2 regions of the Veillonella sp. T14073-2 genome follow, and region 1 is predicted to be linked to the other one. Evidence: riboswitches for the same ligand, from Rfam matches in the RefSeq annotation. Region 1 holds a riboswitch; the other holds the start of a gene.
What was found. Region 1 has a riboswitch for cobalamin ahead of VCHSUH04_RS07725 (methylmalonyl-CoA mutase family protein). Riboswitches for the same ligand answer to the same signal wherever they lie in the genome.
Positions count from the first base shown of each region.

Region 1 (6,058 bases):
GTTTCTCTACTTTTACGAGCCACACCGCCTAGTGTACCGCCAGCCGGCGACGGACGAATATAGGCTTCAGGATGTTTCGTCAACGTTTCCATCCGCGTTTTATCGCCCAAAATACTGCCTTTTGTGACTTGGCTTGTAGGGTCTACAGCGAGTACGGCAACCTTGTAACCAGCTTCAATGAGCATGTTACCAAAGGCTTCAATAAATGTACTTTTACCGGCCCCAGGTACACCAGTAATACCGATGCGCAACGCCTTGCCCGTACGAGGCAATACGGCTTGCAATACTTGTTGAGCTAGTTTGAAATGGTCCTTATTATTACTTTCTACTAATGTGATAGCCCGTGAAAGTATAACGCGGTCCCCCTGCTCGATACCGCGTACATAATCAGCGACAGTTAACTTCTTGCGCCGCTGTACGGGACGTACCGACGGAGCCAGATGAGCGGAGCTAGACAATAAACCGTCATGCATTTCCTTGACGCCTTTCATCACGTGACACGCAAAGGTATCATCTTTCTTCGCATCTTCTGGCACCCAGTCCGGACGATACGTACTACCCTCGGCGCTTGCGTTTTTTACACCTAATTCTGGGGCCTTACCTTCACCAGTGGTGAAAGTAGCATCCTGTGCATTGCGCAATTCATCCGGAGTAGGCCATTTAGTATCAGTCATTGTCTTCGTCTTGAACGTGACTAGTCAATGTTTCTAGTAATTTTTTCGCCGCTACTGGCAAAACTGTACCAGGGCCAAAGATAGCCACTGCGCCATGTTCGCGTAGGAACTCATAGTCCTGAGCAGGGATTACGCCGCCGATGGCAACTAAAATATCTCCACGACCTCGCTTGTTGAGTTCTTCTACAAGTTGAGGCAACAATGTTTTATGACCTGCCGCAAGAGAACTGAAGCCGACGATGTGAACGTCATTATCCACCGCATCTTGTGCTGTTTCCTCTGGAGTTTGGAACAAAGGTCCGATATCTACGTCAAAGCCCATATCCGCGAAGGATGTAGCGATAACTTTGGCACCGCGGTCATGACCGTCTTGGCCCATCTTAGCAATCATGATACGAGGGCGACGACCTTCAAGTTCTTCGAAATCATCCGCCATTTGACGTACTTCTTTGATTACATCGTCATCTTCATATTCGCTGGAGTATACGCCAGAAATAGAGCGGATAACTGCTTTATGACGGCCACACACTTTTTCAACAGCAAAGGAAATTTCACCTAAAGATGCACGAGCACGAGCTGCTTCAAGTGCAAGGGCAAGCAAGTTGCCTTCCCCGGATTCTGTAGCATTTGTAATCGCTTCGAGACAGGATTGAACCTTGTCTTCGTCACGATTAGCACGCAATTGTTCGAGACGACGAATTTGCGCTTCCCGTACAGCCGTGTTATCTACGTCGAGGATATCCAATGGATCTTCTTTATCTAGACGATATTTATTGATACCGATAATCGCTTCACGGCCAGAGTCGATACGAGCTTGGCGACGAGCTGCCGCTTCTTCGATACGCATCTTAGGAAGACCTGTATCAATCGCTTTCGCCATACCGCCAAGGGATTCGATTTCTTGAATATGGCCCCAAGCACGACGAATCAATTCATCAGTTAATGCTTCTACATAGTAGGAACCGCCCCATGGGTCGATAACCTTACATACCTTAGTTTCGTCTTGGATGTAAAGCTGAGTATTACGAGCAATACGCGCGGAGAAGTCCGTAGGCAACGCAATGGCTTCGTCAAGTGCATTTGTATGTAGGGATTGCGTATGGCCCAAAGCGGCACCCATCGCTTCCATACATGTACGAGCTACGTTGTTGAATGGATCTTGTTCTGTCAAAGACCAACCAGATGTTTGACTATGTGTACGAAGTGCCATTGATTTTGGATTTTCAGAACCGAAGCTCTTAATAATCTTAGCCCACAACATACGTGCAGCACGCATTTTCGCTACTTCCATGAAGTAGTTTTTACCGATTGCCCAGAAGAAGGACAAACGTGGAGCGAATTTATCTACGTGAAGGCCTGCATTTACACCGGTACGGATGTATTCAAGACCATCGGCCAATGTGTAACCTAATTCGATATCTGCAGTAGCGCCTGCTTCTTGCATATGGTAGCCAGAAATGGAGATACTGTTGAATTTAGGCATGTACTGAGAGGTGTAAGCAAAGATATCGCCGATGATGCGCATGGACGTAGCTGGAGGGTAAATATAGGTATTACGTACCATGAATTCTTTCAAGATATCATTTTGAATCGTACCAGCCATAACCTTTTTATCAACGCCCTGTTCTTCACCTGCTAGGATGTAGAACGCCATAACAGGCAATACGGCGCCGTTCATTGTCATGGATACGGACATTTGGTCAAGAGGGATACCAGAGAATAGAATTTCCATGTCGAGGATGGAGTCTACCGCAACGCCCGCTTTACCAACATCGCCTACTACGCGAGGATGGTCAGAGTCATAGCCACGGTGTGTAGCAAGGTCAAAGGCAATAGACAAACCTTTTTGGCCCGCTGCCAAGTTACGCCGATAGAACGCATTGGATTCTTCCGCAGTGGAGAAACCAGCGTACTGACGTACTGTCCAAGGACGAGTAACATACATTGTGGAATAAGGTCCACGCAAGAATGGAGGTACACCAGCCATATAGTCAAGGTGTGTCATCCCTTCATAATCCATCTCTGTGTAGAGAGGTTTTAGTTGGATTTGCTCCATTGTTGTATTATATAAATCTTCAAAGCTTTTTCCTGTTTCTTTTTGAAGTTCAGCAAGCCATGCATCGCGAGATGTCGGTGACTGCGTTCCCAAGCCAAGAGAGGAGAAGTCTGGATTTTTAAACATGAGCTCACATCCCTTTCTTATCTTGTAATGTATTCAAGATTTCGTAACAATTTGCACGAACGGAAATGAAGTCGTCTACGCCAGCTTCACGGTATACAGGCTCAAGGTCCTTAGGAGGTGCCCCTGCCAAGATAACCGTTACATTCGGCATAGTTTCTTTCAATTCTTTCGCAAGTGGCGGTACTAATTCAGGATATGTATCATCTGTGGAACAGATAACGACAACATCAGCACCACTTTCACGAGCAGCCTTCGCAGCATCAGCCGTAGTTTCATGGCCGTCATTTTTAATCACTTCAAAAGCACCTACTTCGAAGAAGCCTGTGGAGAAGTCCGCACGAGGTTTGTGTTGAGGAATTGGGCCCATATTAGCCAAGAATACCTTCACATTGTCTTTCGTACGTTGTTTATAGTTTTCAGTGCGCATGCGAAGTGCTTCAAATTGTTCAGTCCAGCGATGAGCCGTAATTGGTTCGATCGTTTCAGAAGAAATATCGCCAGCGTCTAAAGACTTACGGATTTGACGCATTGTCAACTTTTGTAACGCCCCAAGCTCGATGAGGCCAATCAAAGCGCCTGGCTCTGTCGTACTTGCTTCTAGGGTAGCCTGTGCTTTAGAAATAGCATCTGGCTCCGCACTCGCCAAGTATTCTTCAATGTGAGCAACCCGTTTTTGACGCAATGGTTCTTGATTTTCTGGTTTAGGATCAAGTAACTCTTCTGTCATGTTCGCATACATGTTGTTACCTACAGCCACATCTCTGCGGAATGCAAGGTTTTTGAAGCGTTCATCAAGAATAGCTTTAACTTGAGCTTGAGGATAGCCTTCTTTCAAAGCTGCCACGATGCCACCTTTAGATTCGATGGTTTGGAACTCAGCCCAGATTTTTTCGCATAATTCAGCAGCCAGTGTTTCCACGTACCAGGAACCGCCTACAGGGTCCACAGGTTGACGCAACTCGAATTCAGTTTGCAACATAACTTGGATGTTACGAGCAATACGACGAGAGAAATCGTCCGCTTTGCGAATTGGTTGATCGAATGGAGATACTTCAAGGCTGTTCAAGCCGCCTACAACGCCAGAGAACGCTTGTGTTGTATTGCGCAACAAGTTTACATAAGGGTCGTATACAGTTTTTGTGAAAGCAGATGTTCTGCCGTGTACATGAACGGCACGGTCTGCTTCTTCAGCGCCGAACGCTTCCATGATGCGAGCCCAAAGTACGCGCAACGCACGCAATTTAGCGATTTCCATAAAGAAGTTTGCACCCAAGGAGAAGGTGAACATCATACTCTTAGCGATAGTGTGAATATCGATGTTCCGTTGTGCCAATTGACGCACGTAGCAAACAGCTGTAGCCAATGCGTAAGCCACTTCCTGTACATCGTTAGCGCCGCCATTAGCGTACACATCACCAGACACGAGCACTGTTTTAAGCTCTGGAGCTTGTTCTTTAGCCCATACAACAGTATGTGCCATTTCATCAAAAGCTGTATCTAAGGAAATATGCAATGCACCGTCTTTAGCCCAAACGCCCACAGGGTCTGCACCAACGAGACCTTTTAAGTCAGCTGTTTGTTTTTTAGAGGCTTTCACAGTGGCAGCCAGCATACCAAGCAAGATCGCCGCAGAAGCGCCTGTTTCAATGTATAAAGGATTTTCTTTAAGATTGAAACGCTCAATCAATTGTTTGCAGTCATCCATAGTTGACAAAGATGTACCGCCAACGCCAACGGATGCGCCTACTTGCACATCTTGATCATGACGTGTCGCTTCATCAAGACGGATGTTGTGGATGGTGCCGCCTTTTACAATTTCGTATAAACTTGCATGGTTAGCATCTTTAGGCAAGGAATCGTCTACGTACTGGGATACGCCCCAAGACTCTTTAATATAACCACTTGCCTTAGTGCCACGTAGGAACTCGCCTGCCCCAGGATATACGCCTTTTGGAATTTTTTCCCCATGCAGTGCAGGTGTGTAGATTGGCTGCAACGTAATACCTTCATAGGTTTTAGTGAACATCTTCTTGTGGAAGTCCCCACCTTTTAACGCCTTTTCAACTTCAGCCTGCCATTGTTCATACGTAGGTTTCTCAAATTCGTCAAAGGATACAGGTGCCAATAAATCGCGTTCTGCGTCCTTCGAAGTCTTTTTGTCAGACATATATGTGCCTCCTTTTCAACTCGAAACCATACCGAGAAACAGCGCACCGTACCTGCGAATTGTTATGCATATACATCACACGAGCTTTCCTATACTTGGATCACATCAACCTCAAATATGTGTCCATCAATTCATTAACTATGAAGCCTGATATATATGCTTAACAGCCACTTTCAAGGGCAACAAAAAACGTGCCACCCAAAAGTGACACGTAAGGTTTCTTGTTGAAAGGTACGCCAAAAAACACTGAAACCAGCATACCCCAATCCCCTTCCTATCGCTCGTAGGTACATAACGGTGATTATCAAATAGGCAGTTCTCCTGGCTCGGGCTCATCACCTCGCTTTCGCCTTCCCAGATTTCTCCAGTGACATTTTTGAAAGCAGGCTCGTCCTTACAGTGGCGGGACCGCATCGGCTTGTACCGATTTCTCTATTAAGTCTTGTGACACCTATTCTCTATATTCGTTGTTCTAAGTCCAATATAGTGTAAGATTATGCACAAAGTCAATGAACATAACAGTTAATCATAAGTATCAAATTTTAGGTTATAACTAATGCATATTTAAAATGATAAAAACTCATCACAATCAAATATACGTATTCATCGCTAACAAATATACGTATTCATTGTCTGCAAATCGAGTTATAAATCGAGTACAAATCATCATAAAATCTAAGCCTACGCACAAATGCAAGCACAATGCGTGATATAATGAATACAATCACAAGGAGGCATTATGGAGCACACAAGTAAAAAAGGTCTAATGACAGCCCTTAGTTGCTATATCATCTGGGGCTTACTCCCTCTCTATTGGGCATTATTAAACCATGTTTCACCGTATAATATACTGGCGCAGCGCATTATCTGGTCAGGCATTTGCATGGCCATCGTCGTATTTGGCCTACATTTTAAACAGTTCAAAAAAGACTTTCAATTACTAAAAGAACAGCGCTCACAACTATTACTACTGTTGGTAGCATCAGTCATCATCAGCGTAAATTGGTTTACCTACATTTGGGCCATCGCCAACAA
Region 1 is NZ_PPDC01000007.1:43,978-50,035, forward strand. It holds gene meaB (methylmalonyl Co-A mutase-associated GTPase MeaB) at 1-674, opposite strand, end outside; gene scpA (methylmalonyl-CoA mutase) at 667-2,856, opposite strand; gene VCHSUH04_RS07725 (methylmalonyl-CoA mutase family protein) at 2,861-5,023, opposite strand; cobalamin riboswitch at 5,317-5,493, opposite strand; gene rarD (EamA family transporter RarD) at 5,763-6,058, shown strand, end outside.

Region 2 (6,058 bases), on a different contig from region 1:
ATGATCTTCCGTTTTTTGATGCAATAAAACAATCTATTTCCCTTACTTTATGGGGATTCCTAGGATTTGAGTCCGCAGCGGCTAATGCTGATGCTGTTGAGAATCCAAAGAAAAACGTACCTATCGCAACTGTGGCGGGTACATTAGCCGTGGCAGTGGTTTACATCTTGTCCACAAATGTTATGGCCGGTATCGTGCCTAACATCGACTTGTTAAATTCTAATGCACCATTTGGTTTGACATTCGTATACATGTTCAATGATACAATTGCAAACATCGTGATGGCTGCAATGGTTATTTCTTGCTTTGGCGCTTTACTTTGCTGGCAATTCACATTGTCTCGCGTATTTAAAAGCGCAGCGGAACATGGTTACTTCCCTAAAGTGTTCGCTCGTGTAAATAGTAAGGATGCTCCTGTTCGTGGCGTATTCATTCTACTTGCTGTTGAAACATTACTTACATTGTTCACTGCAAGTGATTCCTTGCGTGAGCAATTTGAAGTATTGGTAAATTTGGCGGTTGTAACTAACGTAGTACCATATGTATTGTGCATCTTAGCAGTACCTACAATGATGCGTATGGCTGGCGTAGCTGAAAGCCGCATTAAACGCTCTAACTACGTATTTGGTGTTGGCGTTATCTACTGTTTGTATGCTATTTACGCATGTGGTGTTGATGCTATGCTCGGTAGTGCAGTGGCAGTAAGCATTGGTCTTGTGATCTATGTTTTGCGTAAAGCGTGGGCTACACGCAAAGCGCACCGCTTACAACAAAGTATCGATTAATTAAATAACTCTCGTCTTATAAGAGGCTGTTACCTAGTAACAGCCTCTTTTTGATGTTGTACGTAAGAGTGAGGTGGCTACAGTAAGAATATATTAATTTTAGTTAAGCATATATTAGGTTTTTGGAAATTAAAGAGGTATAGATAATATACTTATGTTAACTATACTAATATCAATAAAACTTATTAATTGTGGCCTTATTTATTATAAATAATTGACAGTTGCTAAAGTGATTAAAAGTTTTTTCGGTATGTATAAAAAAAAATTATGAGAAAATTACCATTATAATAATAATTAATATATATACAGTTGCATACAGTTAATACGGGAAAAAACATATATATAAAGTGATTTGTATAGGTTTATACATGAATAGGGATTTGATCAGTAATCGATAATTTTTATTAGTATAAAAATTACATTGAAAATCTACGATGTACGAATACCCATAAGGGGTATATGTATTGCAAACAGAATATTAATATAGTATATTTATAATCGATAAAAATGAATGAACTAATGAGTGTCGGTGTATACCGAGCGTAAAAGAGGAAAATGGGTGTAAATCCCATACTATGCAAATAGCTGTAATGAGGAGCAAGGTTTCATTATAGGGTCACTGGGAAACTGGGAAGGTCGAAATGTTGCGATGAATCATGAGTCAGAAAGCCTGCTCTAAATGTATGGTATGCATATACCGTACTTAATTTAGGTTAGTCAGGTGGACTAACCTTTTTTTGGTCCGCAGAGAGCTATATTTTTCCTTGATTTCGGCTCTTACTACTGCGTTGCGCGGATAGTAACATTAGTTTTTATTTGATTTGTTGTTAGTGTTTAGAGAGTATAGGAGGCGCCTATGGGTAAACGCTTTGCTAAACAGCTAGGTCAATTCATTGTTACACTGTTTGGCATTACTTTTTTAACATTTTGTCTCACTTATTTAGCACCAGGCGATCCAGTAACGATGTTACTAGAAACGGCAGATACAATTGTATCTCAAGAGCTTATTGATGAGACGCGTGCGCAACTCGGCTTAGATAAACCGTTCTTAGTACAATATGCTAATTGGGTTGTAAATGCTGCACACGGTGATTTGGGCATGAGTTACTCTGCTAAAAAGCCTGTTGTAGATCGTATGTTAGAGGCTTTGCCAGGAACAGTTATGTTAGCGGGTACAGCATTAGTATTTACATTGCTCTATGCATTGCCGGCAGGGATTATAAGCGCCTTAAATCGAAACAAATGGATCGACTATCTGTTGCGCACTGCTTCCTTTGTAGGCGTGTCTATGCCATCATTCTGGTTAGGCCTTGTATTGATTTATATCTTTGGTCTTAAATTAGGGCTCGTTCCTATTGCGTCCTCTCGTGTAACTCCAATCGGTGTAATTCTACCAGCCGTTACATTAGCTGTTGTAGTTGGGTCCAAGTACATGCGCCAAGTTCGTCTTGTTATTCTTGAAGAAATGCAAAAGGATTATGTCATCGGCGCACGTGCTCGTGGTGTGAGTGAGATGAAAATTTTATTCGGTCATATTTTGCCTAATGCAGTATTACCACTCATCACTATATTAGGTGTTCTCATCGGTTGGCTATTAGGCGGTGTTGCAGTTGTTGAAATGGTATTCTCCTGGCCTGGCCTTGGGAATATGGCGGTATATGCCATTACCATGCGCGACTATCCATTGATCGAAGGTTTTGTGTTATGGGTTGCCTTAGCATATATGTGTGTCAATGCTCTAGTTGATGCATCCTATGTTCTGTTGGACCCTAGATTGAAAAGGGAGAGAGCATAATGAAAGAATTTATTCAGAAACATAAATTGTTCTCTTTCTACACTGCATTGATGCTTGTCATCGTATTCATTGCTATCTTTGCACCATGGCTTGCGCCGGGAGATGCTTTCACATCGGATATGTCTAAAGCATTACAAGCCCCTAGTGCTCAGCATTGGTTTGGCACCGACAAACTGGGTCGTGACGTATTGTCTCGTATCATTTATGGTACTCAATTATCCTTGTTCATGGGTGTATCCATCGTAGTGATTATGGTAAGCATTGGTACTATTATCGGTGCCATAGCCGGTTATTTCGGCGGGAAAATCGAAATGGTCCTCATGCGTTTTGCGGACATTATGCTATCCTTCCCGGGTGTAGTATTAGCCATTGCCATTGCAGGTATTTTGGGTGGTAGTATTATGAATACGATTTTGGCATTATCTGTAGTAGGTTGGGCAAAATATGCTCGTTTGGTACGATCTATGACATTGAAAGTTCGTGGCGAAGAGTATGTAACGGCTGCTGTCATGATGGGGGCATCTACATCAACTATTATTAGACGTCATATCATTCCTAATATTATGCCTCTTGTTGTTACAACAGGTGCACTAGATATTGGGGCTATTATGATTGAGGTTGCTGGTCTTTCCTTCCTTGGATTTGGTGCTCAACCACCAACACCAGAATGGGGCCTTATGCTTAACGAAGGTCGTCAATATTTACAAACCAGTCCATGGCTGATGGCCTTCCCTGGTATGTCCATCCTTATCGTAGTTGCTATCTTTAACCTTTGGTCTGATTCCTTGCGCGATGTAGTGGATCCTAAAAATCAAGGTTAGTTACGTGTGATGCTTATTTATAGGTTATGTTGTGAAAGTTGTTATATAAATAGGCGGTAATAAGGTTTTTCCATTATGACTATTGTAGATTGTAGTGGTCATGATGTGTATGTTTTATGTTTATATGTAATGGTACAAGGAGATTTTACATGAAAAAATCTTGGAAAAAGGCCCTCTTAGCAGGTCTTAGCATTGTAATGATGGGTTCCTTCATCGCTGGTTGCGGCTCTGATAATAATGGTGCTGCTAATAAGGATGTTTTAAAAGTTGGTGTAACTAACTTCGCATCCACATTAGAACCTACAGAAAACTTCTTCGCATGGGTTGTCATGCGCTATGGTGTAGGCGAAACATTGGCGAAGTTTGATGAACACATGAAACCTCAACCATGGATTGCATCTAAATGGGAAGTATCCCCAGACCATAAAACTTGGACTTTCACAATCAATGATAAGGTGAAATTCTCCAATGGTAAAAAAGTTGATGCTGCAGCTGTTAAAGCATCTATCGAACGGGCTTTTGAAAAATCCAATCGTGCGAAAACATTCTTCGAATATGACTCTATGGAAGCTAATGGTCAACAATTAGTTATTCATACAACAAAAGAATATCCTAATATGCCTGGCCTTTTAGCGGATCCGTTGTTCCTAATCGTTGACGTTCAAGCAGAAAAAGATGGCCGTAACTTTGCCAAGGAAGGTCCTATTGGTACAGGTCCATACGTAGTTAAATCTTTCACAAAAGAACGTGCTGAGATGGCTGCTAGTGAAAACTATTGGGATGGTACAGTACCATTTAAAACTGTAGAAATTCCTTCCATCGATGACCCTAATACGCGCGCTATGAGCTTACAATCTGGCGATGTTGATATGGCGGTTAACATCGGTGCTGGTGAAATCGGCTTATTCCAAAATAACGATAAGTTTAAGGTTGATGAAATTGCATCCCTTCGCGTAGTATTGGCTCGTATTAACCAAAAAGGGATTCTTGGTGATGACAAAGTACGTGCTGCAGTTATTTCTGCCACAGACCGTAAAAACTATGCTGATGTATTGTTAAAAGGTACATTCATTCCTGGTTCTGCTCCAATTCCACCATCCATGGACTATGGATTCAATGATTTAAAAGATCCTAATGCGTATAACCCTGAACGTTCTAAACAATTATTAGCGGAAGATGGTTGGAAAGATACTGATGGGGACGGCATCCTTGATAAAGATGGTAAACCATTAACATTCGACTTCGTAGTATATAATTCTCGTGCTGAATTGCCACTTTATGCAGAAGCTGTTCAAGCTGACCTCAAAAAAGTTGGTATTGACATGAAAATTAAAACGGTTGACTATAACTTGATCGATAAAATGGGTCAAGATGGCGACTATGATATGCTTATTTCCAATATCGTAACAGCTAATACAGGCGATCCAATCTGGTTCTTGGCTAACTACTGGCATACAAATGACAATGGTTCCAACCCTCAAAACGGTTCTGGTTATTCCAATCCACAAGTTGACCAATTGTTAGATGCTGCTGAAACTGAATTCGATCCTGCAAAACGTCGTGACTATGCAATTCAAATTCAACAATTATTGATGAATGATGGTGCTGCATTGTTCTTAGGTTACCCTAAAACTAATATCGTTACTGGTTCTTACTTGAAAGGTGCTGTCATGTACCCAAGTGACTACTACTGGATTACTAATAAAATTACAAAATAATAAGGAGCTATAATGGCAGAAAACATACTAACTGTAGAGAACCTTAACATCGCGTACCAAGGTGTGCCTGCTGTTATGGATGTAAACTTTACCTTGGAACGCGGTAAGGTATTGACCATTGTAGGGGAATCTGGATCCGGTAAAACTACCGTGATCCGTGCCCTCATGGGTTTGTTGCCTATAGGTGGTGAGGTCACAGATGGTACTATGATCTTTAATGGTCAAGATCTTCGCACCCTATCTAAGTCAGAATGGAGAGCCATACGTGGTAAAGATATGGCCATGATTTTCCAAGATAGTGGTAGTGCTTTAGACCCAATAGTTCGCATTGGTAAACAGTTTAGAGAATTATTTAAATCTCATGTGGAAATTACCAATGATGAATGTGATCGACGAGCAATTGAGTTATTAGAATCTGTTTCTCTTCCTAATGGGGCAGATATATTACGTCGTTATCCTCACGAATTATCTGGTGGTCAACGCCAACGTGTGGGCATTGCTATGGCATTAGCGATGGATCCTGCGTTATTAATTGGTGATGAACCTACATCTGCTTTAGATGTAACAACACAATCACAAGTTGTTATGCAAATGCTAGAACTTGCTAAAGAGCATAATTCTGCTATCGTAATGGTTACGCATAACCTTGGTGTAGCGGCCTATATGTCCGACTATATTATCGTTATGAAAAAAGGTCGTGTCGTAGATGCTGGTACGCCTCAAGACATTTTGGAAAATCCATCTAATGAATATACGAAACAATTAAAAGATGCGGTACCAACATTGGGAGGAGGTCGTTACATTGACTAACTACGCTGTAGAATTAAAAAATGTATGTAAACGATTCCCACTTCCTACTGGTGGTGAGCTCGAAGCATGTAAGGATATCAATATTACCTTAGAAAAAGGCGAGTCCCTTGGGATTGTAGGTGAGTCTGG
Region 2 is NZ_PPDC01000001.1:193,029-199,086, reverse strand. It holds gene potE (putrescine-ornithine antiporter) at 1-785, shown strand, start outside; cobalamin riboswitch at 1,290-1,478, shown strand; gene nikB (nickel ABC transporter permease) at 1,642-2,580, shown strand; gene nikC (nickel transporter permease) at 2,580-3,401, shown strand; gene VCHSUH04_RS01055 (ABC transporter substrate-binding protein) at 3,551-5,119, shown strand; gene VCHSUH04_RS01050 (ABC transporter ATP-binding protein) at 5,132-5,929, shown strand; gene VCHSUH04_RS01045 (ABC transporter ATP-binding protein) at 5,922-6,058, shown strand, end outside.
Region 2: it holds a riboswitch for cobalamin, as region 1 does, so the genes downstream of both, nikB (nickel ABC transporter permease) here and VCHSUH04_RS07725 (methylmalonyl-CoA mutase family protein) in region 1, are expected to answer to the same signal.